Regions from separate parts of the Variovorax sp. OK605 genome, predicted to be linked through region 2. Evidence: predicted binding sites of a transcription regulator. Region 2 holds the regulator's gene; each other region holds the start of a gene.
What was found. The regulator LexA, encoded in region 2, represses DNA repair genes until DNA is damaged. The targets are predictions, from matches to a motif close to ACTGTATNNNNATACAGT.

Region 1: BM013_RS07370 (PA0069 family radical SAM protein) is a predicted target of LexA. The motif match lies at 3,616-3,633, and genes of this name have one in related genera.
Region 3: imuA (translesion DNA synthesis-associated protein ImuA) is a predicted target of LexA. The motif match lies at 3,614-3,631, and genes of this name have one in related genera.
Region 4: imuA (translesion DNA synthesis-associated protein ImuA) is a predicted target of LexA. The motif match lies at 4,767-4,784, and genes of this name have one in related genera.

What each region holds. Positions count from the first base shown of each region.
Region 1 is NZ_FOWL01000002.1:630,148-637,614, reverse strand. Features, by position in the region: gene BM013_RS07380 (efflux transporter outer membrane subunit) at 1-1,477, shown strand, start outside; gene BM013_RS07375 (alpha/beta fold hydrolase) at 1,533-2,465, shown strand; gene BM013_RS07370 (PA0069 family radical SAM protein) at 2,497-3,591, opposite strand; gene BM013_RS07365 (GbsR/MarR family transcriptional regulator) at 3,713-4,315, shown strand; gene BM013_RS07360 (thiol-disulfide oxidoreductase DCC family protein) at 4,376-4,798, shown strand; gene BM013_RS07355 (SAM-dependent methyltransferase) at 4,858-5,826, shown strand; gene BM013_RS07350 (SRPBCC family protein) at 5,863-6,933, shown strand; gene BM013_RS07345 (DUF4166 domain-containing protein) at 6,930-7,467, shown strand, end outside.
Region 2 is NZ_FOWL01000008.1:436,449-443,915, reverse strand. Features, by position in the region: gene BM013_RS22905 (ExbD/TolR family protein) at 1-57, shown strand, start outside; gene lpxK (tetraacyldisaccharide 4'-kinase) at 58-1,083, shown strand; gene BM013_RS22895 (Trm112 family protein) at 1,064-1,246, shown strand; gene kdsB (3-deoxy-manno-octulosonate cytidylyltransferase) at 1,243-2,016, shown strand; gene adk (adenylate kinase) at 2,153-2,809, shown strand; gene BM013_RS22880 (asparaginase) at 2,846-3,814, opposite strand; gene lexA (transcriptional repressor LexA) at 3,888-4,571, shown strand; gene BM013_RS22870 (hypothetical protein) at 4,710-5,087, shown strand; gene BM013_RS22865 (D-2-hydroxyacid dehydrogenase family protein) at 5,188-6,195, shown strand; gene BM013_RS22860 (MFS transporter) at 6,192-7,361, shown strand.
Region 3 is NZ_FOWL01000021.1:53,030-60,496, forward strand. Features, by position in the region: gene BM013_RS35110 (proteophosphoglycan ppg4) at 177-467, shown strand; gene BM013_RS35115 (L,D-transpeptidase) at 506-1,090, shown strand; gene BM013_RS35120 (hypothetical protein) at 1,756-2,022, opposite strand; gene BM013_RS35125 (SOS response-associated peptidase family protein) at 2,201-3,124, opposite strand; gene BM013_RS35130 (hypothetical protein) at 3,300-3,494, opposite strand; gene imuA (translesion DNA synthesis-associated protein ImuA) at 3,753-4,499, shown strand; gene BM013_RS35140 (Y-family DNA polymerase) at 4,441-5,808, shown strand; gene BM013_RS35145 (error-prone DNA polymerase) at 5,819-7,467, shown strand, end outside.
Region 4 is NZ_FOWL01000008.1:88,268-95,734, reverse strand. Features, by position in the region: gene BM013_RS21290 (error-prone DNA polymerase) at 1-2,627, opposite strand, end outside; gene BM013_RS21285 (Y-family DNA polymerase) at 2,620-3,975, opposite strand; gene imuA (translesion DNA synthesis-associated protein ImuA) at 3,944-4,753, opposite strand; gene BM013_RS21275 (TonB-dependent siderophore receptor) at 4,860-7,304, opposite strand; gene BM013_RS21270 (FecR family protein) at 7,431-7,467, opposite strand, start outside.

The sequences.
Region 1 (7,467 bases), on a different contig from region 2:
GCCGGTTGCCCCGACGGCCGTCGCCGTGCTGGCGCTCCTTGCTCTCCTCTCGGGCTGCGCCGTCGGCCCCGACTACAAGACCCCCGACACCGCGCTGCCCGTGAGCTGGAAGCTCGAGGCGCCCTGGCGCGTGAGCGCGCCCAGCGACAGCATCGACAAGGGCCCGTGGTGGAAGCGCTTCGACGACGCCACGCTCGACACCCTGCAGGCACAGGCCCTGGCCGGCAGCCCGACGCTGGTGATCGCCAACGCGCGGCTCGCCCAAGCGCGCGCCTCGCTGGCCGCCAGCTCGGCCAGCCTGTACCCGCAGCTGGGCCTGGGCACGCGCGCCTCGCGCCTGAAGATTTCCGCCAACCGGCCGCTCACCAACTATGCGAGCGCCAACGCGTCGACCGTGCAGAACGACTTCGCGCTGTCGCTGAACGCGAGCTACGAGGTCGACCTGGCCGGCCGCGTGCAGCGCAGCGTCGAGGGCGCCTCGGCCTCCGCCGAGCAATCGGCCGCCGACCTGGCCAACACGCGGCTGCTGCTGAGCGCCGACGTGGCCAACAACTACTTCAACCTGCGCTCCAGCGACATCGAGCTCGACGTGCTCTCGCGCTCCATTGGCCTGCAGCGCCGCGCGCTGGAGCTGGTCACGGCGCGCCACGACCTGGGCGCGGTGTCGGGCCTCGACGTGGCGCAGCAGCAGGCGCTGCTGGAGACCACGCTGACGCAGGTCGACGTGCTGAAGAAACAGCGCGCGCAATACGAACACGCGCTGGCCACCCTCACCGGCACGCCCGCGCCGAACTTCGCGCTGCCGGTGGACCTGCGCGAGATCCGTCCGCCGGCGGTGCCGCTGGGCGTGCCGTCCGAGATGCTGCAGCGCCGGCCCGACGTGGCCTCGGCCGAACGCGCCATGGCCTCGGCCAATGCGCAGATCGGCGTGGCCACCGCGGCCTTCTACCCGAGCTTCATCATCTCGCCGACCGTGGGCGTGGACAGCCGCACCATCGAGACGCTGTTCAACGGCCCCAGCCTGCTGTGGTCGGTGGGCGTGTCGGCCACGCAGGTGCTGTTCGACGGCGGCCGCATCCGCGCCAACGTCGACTTCGCCAAGGCCGGCTACGACGCCACCGTGGGCAACTACCGCCGCACCGTGCTGGGCGCGATGCAGGAAGTCGAGGACGGCATCACCGGCTTGTCGGCGCTGGACAGCGCGACCACGCAGGCGCAGTCGGCCGTGACGGCGGCGCGCCGCGTGCTCGACATGGCGACCAGCCGCTACGAGGGCGGCGCCTCGACCTACCTCGACGTGATCACCGCGCAGCAGTCGCTGCTGACGGTCGAGCGGCAGGCCGCGCAGCTGCAGGGGCAGCGGCTGCTGACCTCGGTGTTCCTGGTGAAGGCGCTGGGCGGCGACTGGTGCGCGGCCGACGACGCGGCCGCCGGTTGCCGCGCGCAGGGGATGGTGGGCCTGGCGCAAAGCAAGTAGCATCGCGCACCCTCCCGCGTTCGCCTCGGACGCTGCCTTCAACGAAAGAGCGACGATGCGACGACGGACTCTGGCCTTGCTGGCCACGGCACTGGTTGCGACCACGGCCCTTGCGCAGACCCACCAAGGCCTGCCGGCCTTCTCCCCCGCATTCAAGACACGCGAGATCGCCGTCGACGGCACCACGCTGCACGTGCGCGTGGGCGGCACCGGCCCGGCCGTCACGCTGCTGCACGGCTTCGGCGAAACCGGCGACATGTGGGCCACGCTGGCGAACGACCTGGCGCGCGACCACACGGTGGTGGTGCCCGACCTGCGCGGCATGGGCCTGTCGGCGCGCGCCACCAGCGGCTTCGACAAGAAGACGCAGGGGCAGAACATCGCCCAGCTGCTCGACAAGCTCGGCGTGGCGAAGACCCAGCTGGTCACGCACGACATCGGCAACATGGTCGGCTACGCCTTCGCGGCGCAGTACCGCGACCGCGTGACGAGCTTCGTGCCCATCGACGCGCCGTTGCCCGGCGTGGGCCCGTGGGAAGAGATCCTGAAGAGCCCGCTGCTGTGGCACTTCCGCTTCGGCGGGCCCGACATGGAAAGGCTGGTGGCGGGCCGCGAGCGCATCTACCTCGACCGCTTCTGGAACGAGTTCTCCGCCACGCCCGCGCGCTTCGGCGAGGCCGCGCGGCGGCACTACGCGCGCCTGTATGCGCGGCCCGGCAACATGCACGCGGGCTTCTCGCAGTTCGGCGCGTTCGACCAGGACGTGATCGACAACACCGCGTTCATGGCGCAAGGCAAGCTCGAGATGCCGGTGCTGGCGCTCGGCGGCGAGAAGTCGTTCGGGCCGATGATGGCCACCGTGATGCGCGCCGCGGCCAGCAACGTGACCGAAGGCGTCGTGCCGGACTCGGGCCACTGGATCATGGAAGAGAACCCCAAGGCGACCACCGCGATGGTGGGCGACTTCCTGCGCCGGCAACCAGGCTGACGGGCTGACGGGCACAGGCCCGGGAAAAAGCCTAGAACAGGTTGCCCTGCCCGGCCGCGCCCGGCGGCCGGAACGCGGTGACGTCCAGCGGAATGCGCTCGCGGTTGTAGCCGATGCGGTTCGCGGCCTTCACGAAGCGCTGGTGGATCAGATCGGCCCACAGGCCCGAGCCCTTCATGCGCGTGGCGAAGTCGGCGTCGTAGTCCTTGCCGCCGCGCATCTCGTGGATGCGCGCCATGATCCGGTCGGCGCGCTGCGGGTAGTGCAACGCCAGCCACTCCTTGAACAGCGGCGCCACCTCCCACGGCAGCCGCACCACCGTGTAGAAGGCGCTGCGCGCGCCGGCTTCCCAGGCGGCTTCGAGCACCTGCTCCATGTCTTCGGTGACGAACGGAATCTGCGGCGCCACGCTCACGCCCACCGGCACGCCCGCTTCGGTGAGCGTGCGGATGGTGCGCAGCCGCCGGTGCGGCGCCGCGGCGCGCGGCTCGAGCTTGCGGGCGAGCTCGCCGTCGAGCGTGGTCACGGTGACGTACACGGCGGCCAGGCGGTCCGCCGCCATGGGCCCGATCAGGTCGAGGTCGCGCTCGATGGCGCTCGACTTGGTGACCAGCGCGAACGGGTGCCGCGTTTCCTGCAGCAGTTCGATCACCGAGCGCGTGAGGCGCAGCTCGCGCTCGATGGGCTGGTAGCAGTCGGTGGCGGTGCCGATGGCGATGTAGCTCGGCCGGTAGCTCTTGCGGCCGAGTTCGGCGCGCAGCACCTCGACGAGGTTGCGCTTGGCGATCAGCTTGGTCTCGAAGTCGAGGCCGGGCGAGAGGTTGAGGTAGCTGTGCGTCGGGCGCGCGAAACAATAGATGCAACCGTGCTCGCAGCCCCGGTACGGGTTGAGCGAGCGGTCGAAGGAGATGTCGGACGACTCGTTCTCGGTGAGCACCGACTTCACGTCTTCGAAGCGCACCTCGGTCGCGAGCGGCTGCAGCTCGGCGGCCTCGGCCACGCCTGCCTCGAGCGTGCCCCAGCCGTCGTCGTAGGCGGCGCGCTCGTCGCTGGAGAAGCGGTGCGCCAGCCGCGTGGCCGCGCCGCGGCCCTTGATGGCGTGGACGGGGATCTGGGCAGCGGGCATGGCGAGTCCTTTGCTAAGGCATTTACTGTTCATGCATACAGTATTCCAGTCGCTCTGGCTTGTCCACGGATTTTTCTATTTCTCTATTGACAGAAATTTCGCAAATCCTAAACTCGACGCCATGGAACTCACCGACATTCAACGCAAGTTCGTCCTGCACTGGGGCGAAATGGGCTCCATGTGGGGCGTGAACCGCACCGTCTCGCAGATCCACGCGCTGCTCTTCGCCCACGGCAAGCCCATGAACGCCGAAGAGCTGTCCGACACGCTGGGCGTGGCGCGCTCCAACATCAGCAACAGCCTGAAGGAACTGCAGGCCTGGAACCTCGTGCGCGTCACCCACACGCTGGGCGACCGCCGCGACTACTTCGAGACCAGCGTCGACGTGTGGGAGCTGTTTCGCACCGTGGTGCGCGAGCGCAAGGAGCGCGAGTTCGACCCCACCGTGCGCGTGCTGCGCGAACTGGTCTCCAGCCCCGACTTCCAGAAGGAACCGGCCGACGCGCAGGACCGCATCCGCTCCACCATGGAGCTGATGGAAAAGCTCGCCACCTGGGCCGACGAAATGCTGCGGCTGTCGCCGGGCACGCTCGACAAGGTGCTGACGCTGGGCGCGAGCGTGCAGAAGTTCGTGCGCGGCGATGGCGCGCCAGCCGGCAAGGGCGACAAGAGCGACAAGGGCGAAGACCCCGACGCGCACCACGCCAGCCTCCCCATGATCTGAGTCTCCTTTTTTTGCCCTTTCGTTTCTGTTTTGACAGAAATATCGATAAACAAGAACGCCATGAACGCCGCCGCCTCGCCCGCCTACCCGCTCACGATCTATTTCGACGCCAGCTGCGCGATCTGCGCGGCCGAAATGCGCCACATGAAGTCGCGCGACGCGGCAAGCCGGCTGCACCTGGTCGACTGCTCGCCGGCCGCGTTCGACGACGGCCCGGCCCCGCGCAACGCGCTGATGGCGGCCATCCATGTGAAGGACGCGCAAGGCGAGGTGTTCGTCGGCGTGCCCGCCATCCGCCTGTGCCGCAGCGCGGTCGGGCTGTCGAGCGGCAGCGTCCTGCTCGACCTGCCGCTGGTTGCACCGCTGGCAGATCGCGCCTACGCGCTGCTGGCGCGCAACCGCTACCGCATTCCGCGCTGGCTGGCCGCGAGGCTGGCGGGGCGCGTCGCGCCTTCGTGCGACGACGGCCAGTGCCGCCTGTGAACGCTGCGAGCGCAGCAAGCGTCGTGAGCATCAAAGAACAACCAACCGAGGGAAGAGCCATGCCCACCGTTTTCCAGCCCGACTTCCGCATGCCGCATGAAAGCGCGCCGCACACCGCAACCGGCGCCGCCACAAACCCCGCCGGCGCCCCCATCACCACCCGGGACACGCAGCACTACTTCACCGAGGTCGCGGTCGACTACAGCGCCTGGAGCCCCAGCTACAACATGCACTTCGGCTTCTGGCGGGCGGGCCTGAACCCGTTGCGGCGCGAAGGCATGCTGGTCGAAATGAACCGCGCGATCGGCCGCGCCCTGCAGCTGGGCACCGCACCGGCGGACGCCACGCAACGCCGCTGCGTGCTCGACCTGGGCTGCGGCGCCGGCGCCACCGCGCGCACGCTGGTCGGCGACGACCCGTCGCTCTGCGCCATCACCGTGACCAACGTCGCCGTGCAGAACCGCATCGCCGCCAGGCTCGACGCAGCCGCCGGCGTGGCCGACCGCATGGCGCACATCGAAGCCGACTACACGCGCACCGGCCTGCCCGCCGCGCAGGCCGACGGTGCCTGGGCCGTGGAGAGCGCCTGCTACGCCGGCGGCACCGACAAGGGCGACTTCATCCGCGAGGCCGCGCGCTTGCTCAAGCCCGGCGCGCGCCTGGCGGTGGTCGACGGCTTCCTGCTGCGGCGCGCGCCGGGGCGCATGGCCCAGTGGCTGCACCGCCTGTGGGCCGACAGCTGGGCCGTGCCCACGCTGGCGGTGCGCGACGAATTCGTGGCCGCGCTCGAGCGCAACGGCTTCGAGGACATCGAGGTGAAGTCGCTGCGCTGGCGCGTGGCGCCGAGCGCGCTGCACATCCCGGTGCTGGCCACGCGCTTCACGCTGGCCGAACTCTGGAAGGCGCGCGGCAAGCTCAGCCCGTGGCGGCGCAAGCACATCGTGGCCAGCTACTGCGCGCTCGCGCTGGGCATGTTCTGGCGCGACTTCGACTACTGCATGGTCACGGCGCGGCGGCGCGCCGACTGAGCGAACAAGACAACACAACGAGGAGAAGAGGTTCCCATGCGCAACGACTCCGAAGAACAGCAACAGACGGAAAGCTGGTTCGCCGATCTCGCCCGCTTCAACGGCGGTCCGGACCAACCACCCCAGCCGCCCCCGCGCCGCATGCCCTTCGCCTGGTTCTGGCCGATCCTGGCGGGCGCGGCCATTGCGCTGGTGCTGCGCATCGTCTTCAGCGGCGGGCCCGGCCACCGCTTCTCGGCGATGCTCGGCTCCTTCGTGTACTTCGTGCCTGCGGTATGCGGCGCGGTCACGGTGTACATGGCCGAGCGCATCGAGCGGCGCAGCTGGGGCTACTACCTCTGGGCGCCGTGGGTGGCGACCGCGCTGTTCGTCATCGGCACGCTGGCGGTGTTCATCGAGGGGATCATCTGCGCCATCGTCATCGTGCCGCTGTTCGGGGTGATGGGCAGCGTCGGCGGCCTGGCGATGGGCATCGTGTGCCGCATCACCAACTGGCCCAGGCAGGCGGTCTACAGCTTCGCGCTGCTGCCGCTGGTGCTCGGCGCCATCGAGCCGCAGCTGCCCAACCCCGACCGGTTTTCCCACACCTCGCGCACGCTCTTCATTGCGGCGCCGGCCGAGCGCGTGTGGCACTCGCTGAACGAGGCGCGCGACATTCGTCCCAGCGAAGTCAGCGGCATGTGGGCGTACCGCATCGGCGTGCCGATGCCGGTGTCCGGCGTGACGGTCGACACGCCCGAAGGCCGCGTGCGCCAGGTGCAGTGGCAGAAGAACGTGCACTTCGAGGAAATCGTCACCGACTGGCAGCCCAACCGCCTGCTGAAGTGGCGCTACCGCTTCACGCCGGACTCGTTTCCCGCGGGGGCGCTGGACGACCACGTGATGATCGGCGGCCAGTATTTCGACCTGCGCGACACCACCTACACGCTGACCCCGCGCGACGGCGGCACCGACCTGCGCATCGACGTGTCGTGGCGCCTGAGCACGCGCTTCAACTGGTATGCCGACCGCGTGCTGCAGGCCTTGCTCGGCAACGGCTCGGAGAACATCCTGCGCTTCTACAAGGCGCGCAGCGAAGCCCCGGCCACGGCCACGGTCGCCGGATGACGCAGCCACCGGTCTTCCAGCAGGCACTCGGCCCCGCGTGGGAGCGCCTCGGCGAGGTCGTTCGCCGGCACTACGCGATGGCGCCGTTCTCCGACGACCAGGTGTGCGTTCGCGGCGTGATGAGCGAGGTCTGGCACGCGCCCTGGGCCACGCTGCTGATGCCCTTCGGCCGGCTCTTCGGCGCGCTGGTGCCGCACACCGGCAGCCACGTTCCGATCGAGGTGCACTACAGCTGCCGCCCGGCCAACGCGCACCTGTACTGGGACCGCGTGTTTCATTTCCCGGGCAGGCCGCTCTTTCACTTCCGCTCGCACATGGAGCACGAAGCGAGCAAGGGCGCCGAAGTGATCGAGTACGTGCGCCTGGGCATCGGCATGCGCCTGGCGGTGAGCGCCGAAGACGGCGCGCTGGTGTTCCGCGACCTGGGCTACGTGTGGCGCATTGCCGGGCTGCGCATTCCGCTGCCGCTGGGCCTGTTGCTGGGCACCGCCTACGTCGAGGAACGCCCCGACCCCGGCGACGCCGACCGCTTCA
Region 2 (7,467 bases):
GCGGGCCTGATGCAGATCACCTTCGCCGCACAGTCGACGGCACAAGCCGGGCACTGAGTGCCTGCAGAGGGCCCCAGCAGCACCGGTTCGCCGTCGGCCTCGCGCCTTCAGGCTGCCTGGTTGCGGCGCGGTCCGCTGGCCTGCCTGCTGTGGCCGCTGTCGCTGCTGTACGCAGCGCTTTTCGCCCTGCGGGGCCTGTTCTATCGCCTCGGATGGTCGCGGACTGATCGCGTGCCGGTGCCCGTCATCGTGGTCGGCAACGTGATCGCCGGTGGCGCCGGCAAGACGCCCGTGGTCATGGCCGTGGTACGGCACCTGCGCGCGCGCGGCCTGCAGGTGGGCGTGGTGTCGCGCGGCTATGGACGGCGCACCGACGACTGCCGCGAGGTGCTCGACGAAAGCGATCCGCGCGACGTCGGCGACGAGCCCGCGCTGATCCACCACGCCACGAAGGCACCAGTTTTCGTGGCCCGCAAGCGCATCGAGGCGGCGCGTGCGCTGCTGCAGCGGCATCCGGCCACGCAGGTCATCGTCAGCGACGACGGCCTGCAACACCTTGCGCTGGGCCGCGACATCGAGATCTGCGTGTTCGACGACCGCGGCATCGGCAACGGCTGGCGGCTGCCCGCCGGCCCGCTGCGCGAGGCCTGGCCGCGGCCTTGCGACCTCGTATTGCACAGCGGTTCGAAGCCGGCATTCGCGGGTGGCTACACCGCGACGCGAAGCCTTGCGCAGGACGCATTGGCAAGCGACGGCCGCCGCATACCTTTGCGCACCCTGGCGGGCAAGCCGGCGATCGCACTGGCTGCCATCGCACGGCCCGAGGCGTTTTTCGACATGCTGCGCGCGCGCGGCCTGACGCTCGCGCAGACTTTCGCCCTGCCCGATCACAGCGATTTCGAGAACTGGCAACGCCCCGGCAGCGCGGAACAACCGCTGCTGTGCACCGAAAAAGACGCCGTGAAGCTGTGGCGCAAGGCGCCCGACGCGCTGGCCGTGCCGCTCGAGTTCATGCCCTGCGTGGAGTTCTTCAGCGCGCTCGACGCAAAGTTATCATCGCTCGATGGATACCAAGCTGCTTGAACTGCTCGTCTGCCCCGTCACCAAGGGTCCGCTGACCTGGAACCCCGAAAAGCAGGAGCTCTGTTCGCGCAGCGCGCGCCTCGCCTACCCCGTGCGCGACGGCATTCCGGTGCTGCTCGAAAACGAGGCGCGCACGCTGTCCGACGAAGAGCTCGGGCTGTGAACTTCACCGTTCTGGTGCCGGCGCGCCTGGCGTCGACACGGCTTCCCAACAAACCCCTGGCCGATATCGCCGGCGTGCCCATGGTGGTGCGCGTGGCGCAACGCGCCAGCGAGTCCGGCGCAACGCGCGTGGTCGTGGCCGGCGACGATGCTTCCATCGTTTCAGCATGCCAGGCGCATGGCGTCGAGGCCATCCTCACCCGCCAGGACCATGCGAGCGGCACCGACCGGCTGGCCGAAGCCTGCGAGCAACTGGGCCTGGACGGCGACGACATCGTGGTCAACGTCCAGGGCGACGAGCCGCTGATCGACCCCGCCCTGATCGACGCCGTGGCGACCACGCTGGCCACGCATGCGGGAGCCGCGATGAGCACCGCGGCGCACGAGATCGATTCGGTCGGCGACTTCATGAACCCGAACGTGGTGAAGGCCGTGCTCGACGCACAAGGCAACGCCATGTACTTCAGCCGCGCACCCATTCCCTGGTGGCGCGACGGCTCGGCCAACGGTGCCGCGCCCGTTGCACTGCCCAGCCCGGCGCCACTGCGCCACATCGGCATCTACGGCTACCGCGCGGGCTTCGTGCGCAGGTTTCCTTCGCTGCCGCCGGCGCCCGTCGAGGCGACCGAAGCGCTCGAACAGCTGCGCGCGCTGTGGCACGGGCACCGCATCGCGGTGCATGTGAGCCATGTCGCACCCGGACCGGGCATCGACACGCCCGAAGACCTGGCGCGCGTGCGCGCGGTCTTCGCGGCCGGTTCCAAGCCCTGAGGCGGCCGCCATGCCTGCTGAAACTGCGGAGATTTCCCCGCGGGCACGCGTGCTATCCTCGAAGCAACTCCGCCTAGCCCTGCCCTCGGGCCGACGCTTGGTGCGACACAAAATCTAAGAACCGTCCGAGGACACCATGAGACTAATTTTGCTGGGCGCGCCCGGGGCGGGCAAAGGCACGCAAGCGGCCTTCATCTGCCAGAAATACAGCATCCCGCAAATCTCGACCGGCGACATGCTGCGCGCCGCCGTCAAGGCCGGCACGCCGCTGGGGCTGCAAGCCAAGGCCGTCATGGATGCGGGCGCACTGGTCAGCGACGACCTGATCATCAATCTCGTGAAGGAACGCATCGCGCAGGCAGACTGCGCCAGCGGCTTCCTGTTCGACGGTTTCCCCCGCACCATTCCGCAGGCGGATGCCATGAAGGCCGCGGGCGTCAAGCTCGACTACGTGCTCGAGATCGACGTGCCCTTCGGCGACATCATCGAACGCATGAGCGGCCGCCGCTCGCACCCGGCTTCGGGCCGCACGTACCACGTCAAGTTCAATCCGCCCAAGGTGGAAGGCAAGGACGACGTCACGGGCGAAGAGCTGATCCAGCGCGAAGACGACAAGGAAGAAACCGTGCGCAAGCGGCTGGACGTGTACAGCCAGCAGACGCGTCCGCTGGTGGACTACTACTCGGCCTGGGCCAACACCGACCCGGCCGCCGCGCCCAAATACCGCGCCATCAAGGGCGTGGGCACGGTCGACGAAATCACGCAGCGTGCGCTGGCCGCGCTGAGCAGCTGATCTACGGCCGCCCTCGGTGCAGGGCGGCGTCCAGCTTCACTTCAGCAATTCGAGCATCAGCGCGATACGCGCCTTCACGGGCGTCAGCGCGCCTGCATCGCGCAGCGCATCGCCGGCTTTCGGCAGGATGCGTCCGTTGGCGCAGCGGGTCGCGCGAACCACCGCGACACCCGCGTCCTGCGCCTTCAGCGCAGCCGCTTCCAGCGCATGGTGCACCGTGCCGTTGCCGGTTGCCGCGAGCACCAGCCCCTGCAGCGGCTCTGCATCACCCCCACCCGGTTGCATGAGCGCCTCTACCACGGCCCCGCTCGCACCGGCGTGACTCATGACGATCTCGACGCGCGGCCACTGCACGGTGCCCGCCTCGAAGATCCTCGATCCTTGCGATACGGCGGACTCGGGCCACGCCCGCACGAGGCGCACCTCCCCCTCTTCCACATAGCCCACCGGCCCCGAATCGCCCGACGCGAAGGCATCGAGCTGGTAGGTGTGCACCTTCTGGATGTCCACGCCGCTGTGCACGGTGCCCGCGCACACCGCCGTCACGCCGCGCGCGCCCTCGGCAGCAGCGACGCTGACGGCGTCCCTGACGTTCTGCGGCCCGTCGGGCGCCAGGGCGGTGGCGGGGCGCATCGCGCAGGTCAGCACCACGGGCTTTGCCGCGGCCAGCACCGAGTGCAGGAAGAACGCGGTCTCCTCCAGCGTGTCGGTGCCGTGCGTGATCACCACGCCCGCCACGTCGGCCTGCGCCAGCCAGTGCGCGCAGCGCAGCGCCAACGTGCGCCAGATCTCGAAGGACATGTCCTTGCTGTCGACCTGCGCCACCTGCTCCGCCACCAGGGTCACGCCCGCCGGCGCATCGATGCCGCCCAGCAGGTCGGCCACGTCCACCTGGCCGGCCGTGTAGCCGATGTTGTCGCCGCTGCTCGCGGCCTTGCCGGCGATGGTGCCGCCGGTGCCCAGCACTACCACGCGGCGCACATCGGACGAAAAGGAATTGACCATCACTTGTCAACTTTTAAAAACTGGTTAAAAATACAGGTACTGGATATCTAGCCAGTGCCGCAAGGAACCACATATGCAGTTCGCCGTGAAGCTTACAGCCCGCCAGCAGCAGATCCTGGACTTGATCCAGAGCGCCATCGCACGCACCGGTGCGCCGCCCACGCGCGCCGAAATCGCCAACGAGCTCGGGTTCAAGTCGGCCAACGCCGCCGAAGAACACCTGCAGGCGCTGGCGCGCAAGGGCGTCATCGAACTCGTCAGCGGCACCTCGCGCGGCATTCGCCTGAAGGGTGACGCCCTGCGTTCGCTCAACGAAACGCGCCACCGCGAGGGCGGCCAGTTCTCGCTCTCGCTGCCGGGCATGGCCCAACTGGCGCTGCCGCTCATCGGCCGCGTCGCAGCCGGCTCGCCGATCCTGGCGCAGGAGCACGTCGACCAGACCTACTACGTCGAGAACACGCTGTTCCAGCGCCAGCCCGACTACCTGCTCAAGGTGCGCGGCATGTCGATGCGCGACGCCGGCATCATGGACGGCGACCTGCTCGCGGTGCAAGCCACCAAGGAAGCACGCAACGGCCAGATCGTGGTCGCGCGGCTGGGCGACGAGGTGACCGTCAAGCGCCTGAAGCGCAACAAGCAGGTCATCGAGCTGCACGCCGAAAACCCCGACTACCCGACCATCATCGTGCAGCCCGGCGAGCCCTTCGAAATCGAAGGCCTCGCGGTCGGCCTCATTCGCAACACGATGCTGATGTAGGCCCCGGCGGCCTGCTGCGGCAGCAACTCATCCGGCCCAGACAGGTGGCGGGCGTATGGCGCGGAGTCGCCATCACCCTGTCGAGGCCGATTCAAGAAATCCTGCCTGTGTTCAACCTCATACTTTTTTGGAGTTCACATGGGAATCGCCCTCCTCGCCATCGCTGATTTCTGGTCGCCGCTGCAATCGCTGGCCAACCGCCTCATTCCGGCGCGCCGGCCCCACGACAGGGACCACCTCGACCACAACGACACCTCGGCCGGCCTGCGCTACGTGGCCGTGCGGCCGGCCTGCAGTGCGCGCTCGGGTGGCGCCGCAACGCCAGCGGCGGCAGCCGCTGTACCCGCTCGCCCGCTGCGCGTGGTGCGCGTGGTCGACGGCAAGGGCCAGCAGCGCAGCGACCGCGTCGTGATCTCCGGCCGCATGGCCGACGTGTGCGCCGAGCTCGAGCGGCTGGCCGCGATCGAGGCCGCCGAGATGATGACCACGGCCCACCGCTCGACGCGCCTGCACTGAGGCAAAAAGCCCCCAAGGCCGCCTGGACAGGGCCTCGGGGGTGGGTATCCAAACGTTCACTGGCACGACATTCCAATGCTGCGAGGCACAATGGCACGCCATGAACATTGTGATCCTCGACGATTACCAGGACGCCGTGCGCAAACTGCGCTGCGCCGCCAAGCTGGACGCGTACGCGGCCAAGGTCTACACCAACACGGTGAAAGGCATCGGGCAACTGTCGGTTCGTCTCAAGGACGCCGACGTGATCGTGCTGATTCGCGAGCGCACCCAGATCTCGCGCCAGCTCATCGAAAAGCTGCCCAAGCTCAAGCTCATCTCGCAAACCGGCCGTGTCGGCGGCCACATCGACGTCACGGCCTGTACCGAACGCGGCGTGGCGGTGGCCGAGGGCTCGGGTTCGCCGCAGGCGCCCGCCGAGCTCACGTGGGCGCTCATCATGGCCGCCATGCGCCGGTTGCCGCAGTACATCAGCAACCTCAAGCACGGTGCGTGGCAGCAGTCGGGACTCAAGTCGGCGTCGATGCCGCCCAACTTCGGGCTGGGCTCGGTGCTCAAGGGCAAGACGCTGTGCATCTGGGGCTACGGCCGCATCGGCCAGCTCGTGGCGCGCTACGGGCAGGCCTTCGGCATGCAGGTCGTGATCTGGGGCCGTGAAGCCAGCTGCGCCAAGGCGCGTTCCGACGGCTTCCAGGTGGCGCAGAACCGCCACGAATTCTTTGCCGCCGCCGACGTGCTGTCGGTGCACCTGCGGCTCAACGACGAGACCAACGGCCTCATCACGCTCGAAGACCTCTCGCGCATGAAGCCGACCGCGCTCTTCGTGAACACCTCGCGCGCCGAGCTGGTCGAGGCCGACGCGCTGCTGGCCGCACTGAACCGCGGCCGTCCGGGCCTGGCGGCCATCGACGTGTTCGAGAGCGAGCCGCCGCTGCAGGGCCACGCGCTGCTGCGCCTGGAGAACTGCATCTGCACGCCGCACATCGGCTACGTCGAGCAGGAAAGCTACGAGAGCTACTTCGGCCAGGCCTTCGACAACGTCGTGAGCTACATCAACGGCAACCCCACCAACATCGTGAATCCCGGCGCGCTGCAGGTCCGTCGGTGAACGGGGCTGCGCCACGGCGCGCGTCGCAACGCGCGCTCTGGGCGCTGCTCGCGGGCAATTTCGTGATCGGCACGGGCGTGATGGTGGTGCCCGGCACGCTCAATGAAATCAGCACCTCGCTGGCGATCAGCGTGGCCACCTCGGGCCAGTTGATCACGGCCGCCGCCGCGGTGATGTGCATCGGCGCGCCGCTGCTGGCCGCCGCGGTCGCGGGCTGGGACCGCCGCCGGCTGCTGGCGCTCACCATGCTCTGGTATGCCGCCGGTCATGCGCTGGCGGCGCTGATGCCGAGCTTCGGCGCCCTGCTCCCCATCCGCATGCTCACGGTCATTGCGCCGGCCATCTTCACGCCCCAGGCGGCCGCCTGCGCCGGCCTGCTGGTGCCACCCGAGCAGCGCGGGCGCGCGGTCACCTTCGTCTTTCTCGGCTGGTCGATCGCGTCGGTGCTGGGCCTGCCCATCGGTGCGCTGATCGGCGGCCACCTGGGCTGGCGCATGGCCTTCATGGTGATTGCGGCCTTGAGTGTCGCGAGCGCGACATCGATCTGGCTCACCTTGCCGAACGCCATCCGCCCCGCAGCGCTGACCGCCGCCGCATGGTCGCGCGTGCTGCGCAGCCCGGTGCTGATGGGCATCGTCACGGTCACGGCGCTGCAGGGCACCGGCCAGTTCGTGCTGTCGAGCTATCTGGGCCCGATCCTCAAGCAGGGCTACGGCGCGGACGCGACCATGCTGAGCGTGATCTGGGCGCTGTTCGGCCTCTTCGGCCTGGCCGGCAACATGCTGGTCAGCCGTTTCATCGACCGCGTGGGCGCCGGGCGCATGGTGCTCGTGACCAGCGCGCTGATCACGCTGAGCCTGCTGCTGTGGCCGCTGGCCTCCACGCTCGCCTGGCTGGCCGTGGTGATGGTGCCTTGGGGGTTGGGCTGCTTCGCCACCAATTCGGCGCAGCAGGCCCGCCTGGTGGGCCTTGCGCCCACCTTGGCGCCGGGCTCGGTGGCACTGAACAGCTCGGGCATCTACACGGGCCAGGCCGTGGGCGCGGCGCTCGGCGGCTGGCTGCTGGCCAACGACGCGGGCGCCTGGATGAGCTGGGTCGGCTTCGTGGTGCTGCTGGCCGCCATGGCGCTCAGCGTGGCCATCGACCGCAGCGGCCGCCCGGCCTGATCGCTTTCTCCCGGTCTGCGACGGCCCAAAACCGCCCCCGCGTAAAACCCGTCACGCCCCACCCGCGCGGGACTGCAAAATCGGAGCCTTCGGCAGCACACTTCGC
Region 3 (7,467 bases), on a different contig from region 2:
GAGCCAAGCTCTGTTTGCCGCCCCATCGGGTACGTCTTCAAGAGGTGTCCCGCCCGCATCGCGGCCTCCTACATGGGGGTCGGTTGAGCACTGACTTGCGGTGACATGGCGCTGCCTAGTCTGCACTCGTCGGTCCCCGGATCGGCGCATGTTCCCAACCAACTGGAGACTCGCTCATGAAACACCATTCACTGCTTCTTGCCGCCGGCACACTTGCAATCGCCAGCGCGGCCTTCGCCCAAGGCAATCCGCCGACCACTGCCCCGGCCAATCCCGCAACCGCTGCCGGGCAACAAAGCCCCGCTGGCGGCCCGATGGGCACCACTGGAACCACGCCGCAGAACAACACGGCCGGCGGTACTGCGCCTGCCGCGCCAAGCATGAACACCGGTAGCAGCAACGACACGTCGATGGCGGCATCGAACACAACCCGTCCCATGCGGCCGGCGCGAGCGGATCGCAACTGATCGTGGTTCGGTACGCCGGATATTGGATCGCGGTATTGATGCTTGCGCCCGTGTGCAGTTGGGCGCAGCATCCTTCCGCCTCTGAGTCGGATCACCTCGCGCGGCGCATTGCGCGCGACGCAGTCGAGGCGCGGGACAACAAGGGCGCAGGCTTTGCCATCGTCGACAAGACCAGGGCTCGTCTGTACCTGTTCGATGCGATGGGGCGGTTGCAAGCGTCTTCGCCGGTGCTCCTCGGGTTGGCGCAGGGAGATGATTCGGTGAAAGGGATCGGGACGCGTCCGATGGCTCAAATTCGACCCACGGAACGGACCACACCGGCGGGTCGATTCGTGACAGAGCCCGGTATCAATACCGGAGGGGAAGACATCGTCTGGATCGATTACGACGCCGCTGTTTCGATGCACAGGGTTCGGGCCACAAAGAAGTCCGAGCGGCGGCTCGAGCGATTGGCCAGTCCGTCGGCATTGGACAACCGTATCTCCTACGGTTGCATCAACGTGCCCGCCGACTTCTACGATGCGTACGTGAAGCCGGTGTTCGGCAACCGACCAGGCGTTGTCTATGTGCTGCCGGAAAACTCGCCCGTTGCAAAATATCTGTCGTTCGCTCGACAGGAGTAAAGAACTGCGAACCAGCGTAGAAATGCAACTTCAGCGTGCCATCAACAGGATCGGTTCTAGGCGCGTTCGTGCATGCCTGTTTGCCCTCAATCGAGGAGGCCGACTCGTCGAATTCCTCGCTTTGTAGCTCGTAGCCGAGGTCATGAATGCCACTTCTGTGGACTTGGGCGGCGCGCAATCCATGTCGTTTGGGTAAGCGTGGACGTCGGACAGTTAATCATTTCGATTGGCCCAAGATCGAAGCGGCCAAGAGTCATCCACAGCACGACTCATCGCGCTGCCGCGCGCAGTGTTCCTCCTGCGCCGCTTGCTTGGCATCCCGAAACCCGCCGGCAACGACGCTGTCAGGCGTCCACCCGGCGCAGCTATACAGTGAGCAAGGGCAGTCCCTCGTCGTCCTCACGGATGAGGCGACACACCGGCGAACGTATTTAGTCGCAACACTATTGCCTACGCAGTCTCTTAGTGTGTTGCATCGACCGTTCGACTTCGCCACGCACGTGCGACTATGGCGTCTGGCCGGACCGGCCAACAGCAACCGTTCAGCGACTGAGCACAGTTTTTCCGAAAGCGCAGGCGTTCGACTTCTCACGGCTGACGACTACTTGGACATGACCACGGACTGTTGGGTTGTCCCGCGACGCCAGGCGGCGTGGCCCTCGGGCTCAAGGCGCCGGTGCTGGATCGATGGTGTAGGCCAGCAGGGGGTTTCCGACGTAATCTTGCGAATAGGCAAAGTGGGGTGCGGGCGGCACAGGTCGCCGCACGTTGGCCACGGCCTCGTTGGCGACGGCCCCGTTGGCAACCGTGCCAGCGCCGTTGCTGGCGGTGCAGGCCCAGGTTGGGATCTCGGCCTGGTTCTTGACCGTGACCGCGTAGTTCGCGACGCTGGGGAGCGCGGAGCTGAAGCTGCCGTTGGCCGCGATGGCCAAGTCGTCACCGGCGTTGTTTTTGCAGCACCAGTCCGGCGCCGATCAGACCGGTGACGCTGCCGCCCAAGTTGTAGGTGGGCGCGGCGGGCGCGGGCTCTGCTGTGGTCGCTGGTGCGGCGGGTGCTGCTGGCAGGGGTGAGAAAGGGCCACCGAAACTGCCCATCGCAAAGAGGTGCGGTCAAGCTGCGAGCCGGTGCTCGTAGTACGGTCGCGCGCGGTCATCGAGGAGAGCGTACTGCACGTCCGGATTTCCCATGTCCGGCCTCAACCACGCGTCGATGTTTTCGGGCTTGAGCGGAATGGGGCAGCGGTCATGCCCGGCTGCGCGAATTTCGTCCGGCGGCTCGTCCATGATGAGGGCGAACGAGAGCAGGTCGGGCTGGCCAGGCGCGGTCCATCTGGACCACAGGCACGCGAGCCACATGTCCTGCGCGGGCCTTGGCATGAACTCGAGGATGGTGTCCTTGCCATCGCGGTCGACATGCTCGTAGAAAGCATTGATCACGAGGATCCCATGCGTCACGCCGAACTGGCCCCGCCAGAAGCCTTCCAGGTTGTCGCGCCGAGCGTTGTAGGTGCCCGGGTAGAGGACATCGAATTTCTCAGGCTTGCCGGCCGGTCGGCAGTGGTAGCGCATCGGCTTGACCACACGATGCCCGTTCTCCCAGATCATCACGGGCGCATACACGCCCGGAAAGATCCTCGCGTCGCGCGGCTCGGGCTGCGTGCGTCTGAGGTCTGCCAGCTTTCCCAGCCCCCATTCGACTTTGGCCGTGGCGATTCGGACGTCGTCGGTGGCCTTCTTCGTGGTCTTGACCTGAAGCTTACGTTCGGCATCGGCCAGGCGCCTGCGCTGCGCAAAGATGTCTTGCTCGAGCTTCAGGGCCTGCTCAGTATTGAAGGCGTCGATCAGCCCCTTGATCTCGCGCTCCTCTTCGTTCTCTGGAGTCTCGAAGGCCGCGTCCATCGCCTTGGGGATCTTGATCTTCGGGTTGCCCTGACGCTCGTAGTAGAGCTCGGCAAAGGCGCGCAAGGTGAGCACACCGCCGAACAAGCGGAAGAACCGTTTGTAGTCGGCTCGGATCTGGGCGGAATAGCACATGCGACAACTCCCGTGATGAGATGCCCACGGTGGCGGGCAAACAGTTCTCTAGAACCTCGAGTCTTCAGGCTTCGCAAAAAACGCGTGTATCGAAAGCGACTTATAAATCAGTTTGAAGATGGTTGAAGCTCCCAGGTTTGCGTAGGGCGACGGCGGCGTGTCTCCCGAATTGGGGCTACTCGCGCGATATCAGAATGGGCTCCAGCCACTGTGCCGCCGCAGCCTGCGGTGACAGCTGACGAAGTTGCGGCTCCCGGGCAAGGTCCGCGGCCAACTCCTCGAGTTGCACAGGATCGACCGTGCGCCAGTGCATCTTCAACCGCCGTGCGCAGTAAAAAATCCAGATGTCGGTGGGTATGTCGTGATCCATGGCGGTGTCGTGTGCGGGGCCGCTGACTGATGGGCTCTTGTTAGAGCGTGAGCCGCCCAGAGCCCGGCAGCGGACGAAAATTTGTAAACCTTCTTGCTCAAGCCCGAAGGCACAGAGATACTGTACATCCATACAGTAATTGGAGCCGAAATGGCCATCTCCCTGTCATGGGCTGATGGCGAAAACACGCCACCGCCCCCCCAATCCCCCCCGCCGCCCACCGGCCCGCACCGCCGGCCTGTCCCGCTCCCGCACGCCGTGGAATCGGCGATCTGGCGCGGCGACGCGCTCGGCTCGCCGGTCACGACCACGCTGGGCACCGGCTTCGAGGCCTTGGATGCCGAACTGCCCGGAAACGGCTGGCCGTGCCAGTCGCTGACGGAGGTTTTGCAGGTCCAGCCTTCGGTACTCGAGTGGCGGCTGCTTGCGCCCGCGATGCGCGAATTGGTCGCCCAGGGCAAACAGATTGTTGTTGTCGGCCCGCCGAAGGCCCCGCATCTGCCTGGCCTGCGTCACCTCGGCCTCGATGAGCGCCAACTGGTGTGGATCAACGCGGACAAGCCAGTGGAGCGCCTGTGGGCGACCGAGCAGCTCATCAAGGCCAACGCCGCGGGCATGCTCGTCAGTTGGCTGCCACAGGCCCGCCAGGAGCAGATCCGTCGCTTGCAGGTCTGCGCCCAGAGCTGCGACGGCCCCGTCATCCTGTGCCGGCCGGCGGCTGCCGCACATGAAGCCTCGGCCGCGCCGCTGCGCCTTCAGGCCCGCCTGGGCGTCGACTGGGAGCTGCACGTCCACCTGCTCAAGCGCAAGGGCCCGCCGCACGAAGGCGAGCTGCGCTTGCCCTCCATCCCTGGCGGTCTGGAGGCGGTCCTGACGCCGCGCCTTCGCTACCCGAGCCGCCTGATCGCGGCCCGCAAATCGCAAGATCTTTCCAGAGAGCTCTCCCATGCTGTGGGCAGCCCTTCTTCCCGACAGCCTTCCGGACGACCCGCAGCCGCGCACTGAGGCGCTCGACGGGCTCGCGACGTGGTGTCTTCAGTTCACACCCCGCGTCGCTGTTCTCGAAGCGCTCCTGCAGTGCCCGGCGGTCGTCATGGAGATCGAGCAGAGCCTGCGCCTGTTCGGCGGCAAGCGCCGCCTGGTCGAACGCGTGCGCGAGGAGTGCACGGATCTCGGCGTGCGGCAGCTGAGCTGGGCGCCGACGAGCCTGGCCGCGCTGGCCGTCGCCCGGGCGGGAGCGTCCAATGGATTTGCCAAGCCGCTCGCGCAGCTCCTCGATGCGCTGCCGCTCGAAACGCTGACGCAAGTCGCCGCGCACCAGGCGACGCTGGCCCGGCTGGGCTGCCGGACGTTGGGCCAGGTGCGAGCATTGCCGCGGGGAGGTTTGAGCCGGCGGTTCGATGCGCAGCTGCTGGCGACGCTGGACCAGGCCTACGGCCTGCGCCCCGAGACCTACCCGTGGGCGCAGCTGCCCGAGACCTTCCACGCCAAGCTGGAACTCATGGCACGCGTCGAGCATGCACCCGCCATGCTGTTCGGTGCACGTCGTCTGGTGCTGCAGATGGCCGGCTGGCTCATGGCCCGGCGCTCGGGCGTGACCGCGTTCACGCTGCGCTGGTGCCATGACGCGATGCGCTCGAAGACCGCCGGCGACGGCGGCGAGCTCACCGTGCGCACCGCGCAGGCCACGCGCGACACGGAACACCTGATCCGGCTGCTGGCCGAGCACCTCGACAAGGTCGAGCTGCTGGCACCGGTGGGCGATCTGGAGTTGCTGGCCACCGAAGTGCAGCCACTGGAGGAGAAGAGTTTCTCGATGCTGCCCGAGGCACGGCAGTCGGGCGAAAGCCTGGCCCTGGTGCTCGAGCGCATCGCCGCGCGCCTCGGGCCGGACCGCGTGCTGCGTCCCGTGGTCCTCGAGGACCACCGGATGGAATGGATGTGCCGCTGGCGACCGGCACCCGAGCCGGCGCCGCGCGCGAAGCGCTGCATGGTCGACGTGCCCCAGCCCACCTTCATCCTGCCGAAACCGCTGCGCCTGGCGACGCAGAACAATCGGCCGCTGTATCAGGGCGTGCTGCAGCTGCTCGCGGGCCCGCACCGGGTTGAAGGCGGCTGGTGGGACCGCACCACGCAAATCGCAGCAGGCGAAGCAGGCGAAGGGGGCGAAGGTCGACCCGCACAGGAAACCACCCGGCACAGCGCCCGCGACTACTGGGTGGCCGTGAGCGAACACGCGGGCGTGCTGTGGATCTTCCAGATGCGCCTGGCCAAGGAAGAGACGGCGTGGTTCCTGCACGGCACCTTCGCCTGAGTGAGTGCGCATGGAACTGCCCGACTACGCCGAACTGAGGTGCGTGAGCAACTTCAGCTTCCTGCGCGGCGCCAGCCAGCCGGAGGAGCTCGTCGAACGCGCGAAGCAGCTCGGCTATACCGCACTGGCCATCACCGACGAGTGCAGCTTGGCGGGCGTGGTGCGCGCCCACGTGGCCGCAAAGGAGCACGAACTCAAGTTGCTCATCGGCAGCCAGTTCCTCGTCGAACCCGAGGAGATCGAACGGGATGAGACCCCGTTCACGCTCACGGTGCTCGCCTGCAACCTGGAAGGCTACGGCAACCTCTGCGAGTTCATCACCAAGCTGCGCCGTGCCTCCGAGAAGGGCACGTACCAGCTGCCGCTTGCGGACATCCAGGGCCGCGAACTCGAGAACTGCGTGGTGCTAGCGTCGCCCAAGCGCATGTGCACGCCGGCGCAGTTGCGCTGGCTGGGCCACTGGCTCCTGAGGCATTTCATGGGGCGCAGCTGGTTCGCCGTGGAGAAGCTGCGCGTGCTCGACGACGAGATGTGGCTGCACCGCCTGGGCGAAATCAGCGCCGACACCGAAATCCCGCTGGTCGCCGCCGGCGACGTGCATTTCCATGTGCGCTCGCGCAAGCCGCTGCAGGACGTGATGACGGCGACGCGCCTGGGCCAGCCGCTGACCGAGTGCGGGCTCGAACTCCAGCCCAATGCAGAGCGGCATTTGCGCACCCGGCTGCGGCTTGCGCAGACGTACGCACCGGATCTCCTCGCAGAGACGCTCAAGGTGGCTGCACGTTGCAGCTTCAGTCTTGAAGAGTTGCGCTACCAGTACCCCGACGAGGTCGTGCCCGACGGCGAGACGCCGGCCGGCTACCTGCGGCGCATCACCTACGAAGGGGCAGGGCGCCGCTGGCCCGACGGCATCCCTGCCAAGGTGCAAACGCAGATCGAACACGAGCTCGTGCTCATCGCCGAGCTGAAGTACGAGCACTACTTCCTGACCGTCGCCGACATCGTCATGTTCGCGCGCTCGCGGCACATCCTTTGCCAGGGCCGCGGGAGCGCTGCGAACAGCGTGGTCTGCTACTGCACCGGCGTCACCGAGGTGGACCCCGCGCGCATGAGCGTGCTGTTCGAGCGCTTCATCTCCAAGGAGCGCAACGAGCCGCCGGACATCGACATCGATTTCGAGCACGAGCGGCGCGAAGAGGTGCTGCAGTACCTCTATGCCAAGTACGGACGGGATCGTGCCGCCATCACCGGGGTCGTGATCAGCTACCGGCCGAAAAGCGCGATCCGGGACGTCGGCAAGGCCTTGGGCATGTCGCTCGAGACGGTCGACGCGATCGCCAAGGGGCATCAGTGGTGGGACGGGCGCGAGGTGCGGCCGGAACGGCTGCAGGAGATCGGGTTGTCGATGGAGTCGCTGCAGGTCCAGCAGCTCATGTACCTCGCCGGACAACTGATCGGGTTTCCGCGCCACCTGAGCCAGCACACGGGTGGCTTCGTGCTGACCAAGGGCCCGTTGTGCCGCATGGTGCCCATCGAGAACGCCTCGATGCCCGCTCGCACGGTCATTGAATGGGACAAGGACGACCTTGATGCGCTCGGCCTGCTGAAGGTGGACTGCCTGGCGTTGGGCATGCTCACCGCCATCCGCAAGGCGCTGGA
Region 4 (7,467 bases), 350 kb from region 2:
CCGTTGCCCAGGCGCTCGGCATAGCGGGCATCGGTGCCGCCGGGCATGCGCGGCGCATCCGAGGCGCGGGCTTCGAGCGTGGTGTCGATCTCGCTGCACATGACATCGACCGGGCGCACCTCCACGCCGTGGCGGCGCGCGTCCTGCACCAGCTGCGAAGGGCTGTAGAAGCCCATCGGCTGGGAATCGAGCAGCGCCGCGAGAAAGCAGGCGGGCTCGTAGTTCTTGAGCCAGCTGCTCACCGTGACCAGCAGCGCGAAGCTCGCGGCATGGCTCTCGGGGAAGCCGTAGTCGCCGAAGCCGAGGATCTGCTTGAAGATGGCTTCGGCGAAGCTGGCCTTGTAGCCGTTGTCGGTCATGCCATCGACGAGCTTCTTTTGGAACTTCTCGAGGCCGCCCTTGCGCTTCCACGCAGCCATGGCGCGGCGCAGCTGATCGGCCTCGTCGGCCGAGAACCTGGCCGCGATCATCGCAATCTGCATCACCTGCTCCTGGAAGATCGGAATGCCCAGCGTGCGCTCCAGCGCGGGGCGCAGTTCTTCCTTCTCGTAGTGGATCGGCAGCTTCTTGCGCACCCGCTCGCGCTGCTTGAGGTACGGATGCACCATGCCGCCCTGGATCGGCCCCGGCCGCACGATCGCCACCTCGATCACCAGGTCCTCGTACGTGCGCGGCTTCAGCCGCGGCAGCATCGACATCTGCGCCCGGCTCTCGATCTGGAACACGCCGACGGTGTCGGCGTCGCAGATCATGTCGAACACCTTCGGGTCGTTGCTGGGCACCTGGTGCATCCGCACCATCGAGCCCCGCCAGCGGTTCATGTGGTCGAGCCCGCGGCGGATCGCGCTGAGCATGCCGAGCGCGAGCACGTCGACCTTGAGCATGCCCATGGCCTCGAGGTCGTCCTTCTCCCATTGGATGACGGAGCGGTCTTTCATCGACGCCTTCTCGACCGGCACCAGCCGCGTGAGCCTGGTGTGCGTGAGCACGAAGCCGCCCACGTGCTGGCTCAGGTGGCGCGGGAAGCCCTTGAGCCGCTGCGTCATCTCGATCCACTGCACGAGCTTGAGTTCGTCTTCCTGCACGCCGGCGCGCTCGCACGCGGCGTTCAGCTGCTCGCCGAGCAAGGTGTCGTCGAACCAGTAATGGTCTTTCGCGAATTCGTCGATCAGCCGCTCGTCGATGCCAATGGCCTTGCCCACGTCGCGCAACGCGCTGCGCGAGCGGTAGCAGATGACGACGGCCGCGATGGCCGCGCGCTCGCGGCCGTATCTTTCGTAGATGTACTGGATGACCACTTCGCGCCGCTGGTGCTCGAAGTCGACGTCGATGTCGGGCGGCTCCTTGCGGTAACGGCTCAGGAAGCGCTCGAACAGCAGCGTGCCCTTCTCGGGGTCGATGGCGGTGATGCCCAGGCAATAGCAGACCGCCGAATTGGCCGACGAGCCGCGCCCCTGGCAAAGAATATCTTGCGACTTGGCGAATGCGACGATGTTCTCCACCGTGAGGAAGAACATCTCGTATTCGAGTTCGACGATCAGGTTGAGCTCTTTCTGGACTTGCTCGCGCACCTTGCCGGGAACACCCTGCGGGTATCGGCCCTGCGCGCCTTCCCACGTCTTGCGCGCCAGTGTCTGCGCCGGCGTCTCGTGATTGCCCACGGTCTCGAGCGGGTACTTGTAGTTCTCGCGGATCACCCCGGGGTCGAACCTGCACCGCTCGGCCACGACCAGCGTGTTGATCAGCATGTCGGCCAGGTACAGCTCGGCCAGCCGCATGCGCGGGCGCAGGTGCCGCTCGGCATTCGACTGCAGCGCGAAGCCGCAGTCGGCCACCGTCTTGCCTTCGCGAACGGCCGTGAGCACGTCGTGCAGCGGCTTGCACGAGCGCGCGTGCATGCGCACGTCGCCGGCCGCCACCAGCGCAACGCCGGCCTGCTCGCCGGCCTGCATCAGTGTGACGAACCAGAGGTCGTCGTCGAGCTCGTTGAACAGCTCCACCGCGAGCCACAGGTTGTCCGCATACAGCGCCTTGGCGGCGGCCAGGTCTTCGTGCAGCGTGGCCGTGTCCACCGCGCCGCCCGGGTTGCGGTTCGGCACGAAAAGCACCTGGCAGCGCTGCAGCGAGGCCACGCCGCTGCCCTCCCAGCTCACGCGGTATTCGCCCTTGGGCAGCTCGGTGGTGCGCGCGGCGGTGATGAACTCGCACAGGTTGCCCCAGCCTTCGGTGTCGTTCGCGATCACCACGAGCTTGAAGCGTTCGAAATGGAATTCGCTGCCGAACAGCAGGCGGAAGTCGGGGTTCCGCGGAATCTTCGGCTCCTCAGGGTGCTCGCGCTCGTATTCGTCCATCTTCGCGGGCAGGTCGCGCAAGGCCACATGCGCCCGCACGATGCCCGCCACCGAGCATTCGTCGGTGATGGCCAGCGCCTCGTAGCCGAGCTGGTAGGCACGCTCGACCATTTCTTCCGGCGTCGACGCGCCGCGCTGGAAACTGAAGTTGGTGAGGCAGTGCAGCTCCGCATAGTCCGGCAACATGCGCGCGAGCTTCTTGCGCATCGGCAACGGCAACGCATGCACCTTGGCGAGCTGGCGCTTGCGTTCCTGCTTGTCGCTGAGCTCAGGCATAGAACCCCTGCAGGTACCAGCGCACCTCGCCCGAAGAAAAGCGCGCCGAAGGCCGCTCGCGAAAGATCCACACCAGCCCGGCCTCGGGGCTTTCGGCCACGTAGTAGTCGCGCATGGCCGGCTGGCCGCCCTCTTCCTTGTCGCCCCACCAGCCGGCCTCGACGCGCTGCGGCCCGATCAGCCTGCTCAGCGGGCCGCGGTAGCAGGGGCGCTCGCCGTCCATCTCGAGCAGCAGCGGCTCGGGCAGCAGCCACGGCGGGTAGATGGCGTCGGGTTGCGAGGCCACAGCCTGCGCCTCCTTGCGGGCCTTGTCGGGCACCGTCTCCTTGTGCAGCGCGGGCCGCCACGCCTGCTTGCGCTCCGGCCGGTGGTCGGCCTGCGCCGACGGCACCAGCACCTGCTGCGCGCCCAGCCGCACGCTGAGCCGCTCGACCATCTCGTGCAGCTTGTCGCCCTTGCGGTTGTCTTCGGGCAGGAAGCTGGTGCTGGCGCCGGCCCACGGATCGGTTTCGAGCGTGCGCAGCTTCAGCCAGCTGGCGGGCGCGGCCAGCGTGGCGAGGGCGAGCTTTTCGGACAGCAGGCGGCGCAGGTGCGCCATGTCCTGCGTGGGCTCGGCCGTGCGCACGGTGACCTGCTGGTGCGGCGGCAGGTTCACGCCGTTGAAGCGCTTGAGGTCGAGCGTCCATTGCAACTCGAGCGCGCGCGCGCCGCGCTGCCGCCCGCGCAGCCAGATCTGCAGGGCCGACAGCAGCCGGTTGGCCGACCACATGAGCTCGGGCCCGGTCTCGGCCAGCGCGGGCAGTTCGAGCTTCTGCTCGAACACCTCGGGCAGCGTGAGCCAGGCGTGGCTTTCGGGGCGCAGGCCCCAGGCGGCGTCGAGCGCCGCGCGCAGTTCCGCGCCAAAGCGCCGCGTGAGGCCGCCGCGCGGCAGCGCCGCCACGTCGCCCCAGGTGCGGCAGCCCAGCCGCGCGAGCAGGTCGAGGTGCGTGCGCGCGGCGCTCAGCGTGTCCAGCGGCAGGCCGGCGGGCAGGTCCTTCGGGCGCTGCTCCTGGCGCACGAACAGGCGCAGCCGCGCCAGCGCGATCAGGCTGGTGGCGCCTTGCGCGCCCACCATGCGCACGTCGCTCGCGGGGTTGTCGGCCAGCAGCTGGCGCATGAGCTGCAGCCGCCCGCCCCACAGGCGCTCGCAGGCCGAAACCTCGAGCATCAGCGCCTCGTCCTGCCAGGCGACGTGGGGCGTGTAGTGCAGCGCCCACCAGCCCAGCGCTTCGGGCGTGGGCAGGGTCAGGCTGTCTTCCGTCGTGGGCGTGTCGGCGTCAAGCAACCACCGCAAGGCGATCCAGTGCATCCTGGCTCCCTCCTTTCCACGCATCGATGCGCACCACCTTGGCAGCGTGCGTGGTCTCGCTTTCGAGCACCGTGCCCTGCTGCTGCAGGCGCAGCTTGCGGCGCAGCCGGGCGGCGGCCAGCAGCGCGGCCATGCGCTCGTTGCGCGCCGGCAGCATCACCGGCGCGGCCAGCGGCGGCCCGCGGCGCTTGAGGATGTGCAGCTCGATCTGCGACGCGTCGGCCTCGCAGCGCTCGGCGCGCAGGCGCAAGCGCGCGGGCGACGCCGACAGCGCCACCGATTCGGGCCGGCACACGAACAGCATCAGCTCGTGCTGCGCGGCCGCCAGCTGCAGCCGCCGCAGCTCGGCCACCCTCGCCTGCGGCAGCCAGGCCACGACGGCGGCCACGTCCGCGCAGCGCAGCGCCTGCTCGCAGGCCCACAGGCGCGCGGCCGGCGCCTCGCTCTTGACCCACATCAGCGAATCCACCGGCAACCCCTGCGCCGCCAGCGACGCGCCGCAAGGCTCGTAAGGCGCGCCGACCAGCACCACCGGCCCGCCGCGCGCCTGCACCGCCTGCGCCAGCCCGGGCAGCAAAAGCCGCCAGACATGGGCTTCGGGCGCGGCCTGCAGCAGCTCCGTCATGGCGCCCACCGGCCAGCCGCCGCCCGGCAGCTGCGCGTCGAGCGCGGCGTGGCCGGTGGCGACGACCTGCGCGTCGGCCAGGCCGAGCTCGTCGGCATGCCAGACGCCGCGGCCCGCGGCAGCGGAAAAGGAGTCGAGGAAAGGGAGGCCCATGGTGCAACTGTTAACTGTATTTTTATACAGTATTTTCAGCAGCGCAACCCAAGCCCCCCAACGCCTTCGGATCGGCCCGGCGACGGGCGCCGGGCCAGCGAAACCCTCAGAACTTTCCGCGCAGGGTCAGCATCACGCTGCGGGGTTCGCCGTAGAAGTTCGAGCCGAAGGCCGCCCAGACCCGCTGGTAGTAGACCTTGTCGAACAGGTTGTTCACGGTCAGCGTGGCCTCCAGCTTCGGGTTGAAGCGGTAGCCCACCTGCAGCGCGGCCACGGTGTAGGGCTTCTGCTCGAACTTCACGTCGCCCGTCAGCCGGTAGGTGCTGCTCAAGCTGCGCAGGCCCCCGCCCACGCTGAAGCCTTCCAGCGGCGAACCGGCGGCAAAGCGGTACCGGGTCCACAGGTTCAGCGTGTGGCGCGGCGCGATGTAGGTGTAGAGCTGCTGCTTCTGCTCGTCGGTGCCTTCCAGCGTCTTCGTGCGCGTGTAGGCATAGCCCGCGCTCAGGTCCCAGCCGGGCCTGATGCGCCCGGTGATCTCCGCCTCCAGGCCCTCGGTGCGCATCTTGCCGGCCGCGATGGAGAACAGCAGGTTGTCGGGGTCGGTCATGGCGCGGTTCACGTCCTCCATGCGGAACAGCGCCACGTGGGCGTTGGCCTGCTTGTCGAACAGCTCGGCCTTCAGGCCCACCTCGGCCTGCTTGCCGGTGCGCGGGCGCAGCGTTTGGCCGGCCACGTCGGTCGCGGTCTGCGGCGAGAAGATGCTCGAGTAGCTCGCATAGGCTGACACGGCGTCCGTCAGCTCGTACACCAGGCCCGCGAACGGCGTGAACTTGTGGTCCACCTTCGAGCGGGTGTCTGTGAACTGGTTGAAGTAGGCGTTGCGGTTGTGCGCCGTGTTCTCCCACCAGCTCAGGCGCCCGCCGAGCACCACCGCCAGGCGGTCGCTCGCCTTCAGGTTGGCGCGGGCATAGGCGCCGTACTGGATGGTGCGGCTGTCGTTGCCGTTGGCGAAGGTGTAGCCGGGCTCGGGCACGTTGTTGTCGGGCTGGTAGGCGTTGATGTACGCGCCGTCGCCACCGCCGTACTGGAACACCTTGCGGATGTTGCGGTAGTCGCCGCCCACGGTGAGCTGGTGCGTGCGACCGAAGGCCTCGAAGGGCGTGGTGACGAACGCGTCGGCGCCGTAGGTCTTCCAGTGGCTGCGGTAGGCCCAGCTGACCAGGCAGCTGTCGCCCGTGAGCGGATCGACCGAGCAGTCCGACCAGCCGAACTTGCGCGCCGGCTCGTCCTGCTCGCGGTACACCAGGCTCAGCTTGGCGCGCCCGCCGTTGGCCAGGCGGTGGTCGACCTCGCCGAAGTACTCCTTCACCTCCTCGGTGATGTGGTTCCAGGCGGGGTCGAGGTTGGTCGAGCGCCGCACATCCAGGAAGGTACCGTCGGTGTACGCCGGCAGGCCGAAGGCCGGGCGCCCCTTGTACTGCTGGTAGGTGATGCCGCCCGTGAGCGTGGTGTCGGGGCCGACGTCGACATCCACCGTGGCGTACAGCAGCGGCTTGCGCGAGTTCACGTAGTCGACGAAGGAGTGCTTGTCCTGGTAGGCTGCCACGATGCGCCCGCGCACCCTGCCCGATTCGCTGAGCGGCCCGGTGACGTCGACCTGCGCCTCGTACTGGTCCCACGAGCCGGCCGAGAGTTCGTAGCGCGCCGCAAAGTCCTTCTGCGCGCGCTTGCGCACCAGGTTGATGGTGCCGCCCGGATCGCCCGCGCCCTGGAACAGGCCGGCGGGTCCGCGCAGCACCTCGACGCGGTCGTAGACCGCCAGGCCGAAGCCGGTCGACAGGTCGTTGCCGGTGCTCGCGGGCGTGGACACGCCGTCGATCTGCACCGTGTCCATCGCGTAGCCGCGCGAATAGAAGTTGCCATGGTTGCCGCCGGTGCTCGAGGTCTCCACCGAGATGCCGGTAACGGTGCGCATGGCGTCGTTCAGGCTGGTGATGTTGCGGTCGTCCAGTTGCTGGCGGGTCAGCACCGACATCGACTGCGCAATGTCGCGCAGGCGCTGCTCCTGCTTGCCCAGGGTGGTGGCATGGGCCGCATAGGAGCCCGTGCCTTCGGACACGGCGCTGGGCTCGGCCTGGGCCGTCACCAGCACTTCCGCCAGGGGAACGGCGGCGGCAGGTGCGGGTTCGGAGGCCGGGCGCGCCTCGGCGGCGCGGCGCACCGACCAGTTGCCGCTGTCCGTGCGCACCAGCTCCAGCCCGCTGCCCGCGAGCGCGGCGCGCGTGGCCTGCGCCGCCGTCAGGCTGCCGCGCACGGCCGGCGCGCTCAACCCGCGCACCAGGTTGGCGTCGATGCTGATCTGCTGGTTGCTGGTGCCCGCGATGCGCGCGAGCGCGCTGCCCAGCGGCTGGGCAGGCAGGTCGTACACGTGGGCCGTGCCGTCGGCGGCGGCCATGGGTGCCGGCGCCTGGGCGTGGGCATGCAGGTGGCACGCCAGGGCGGCCACGGCCAGCGCCATCAGGCAGGGGCGCGAAGGGAAAAGTGCGGGCATGAAGTCCTCGGGAAAAGGCGGAATGTCGAAGGGGTCCCGAGACTTGTCGTTCGAGCTGAAAAAAGTGTTCAACCTTTTTTCGGCTCCGTTGCGCGCGGCCGCTGCCGCGTCTCTCGCTGCGCCGCCCTACAGGCGCTCGATGACCACCAGCCAGTGGCCCTGG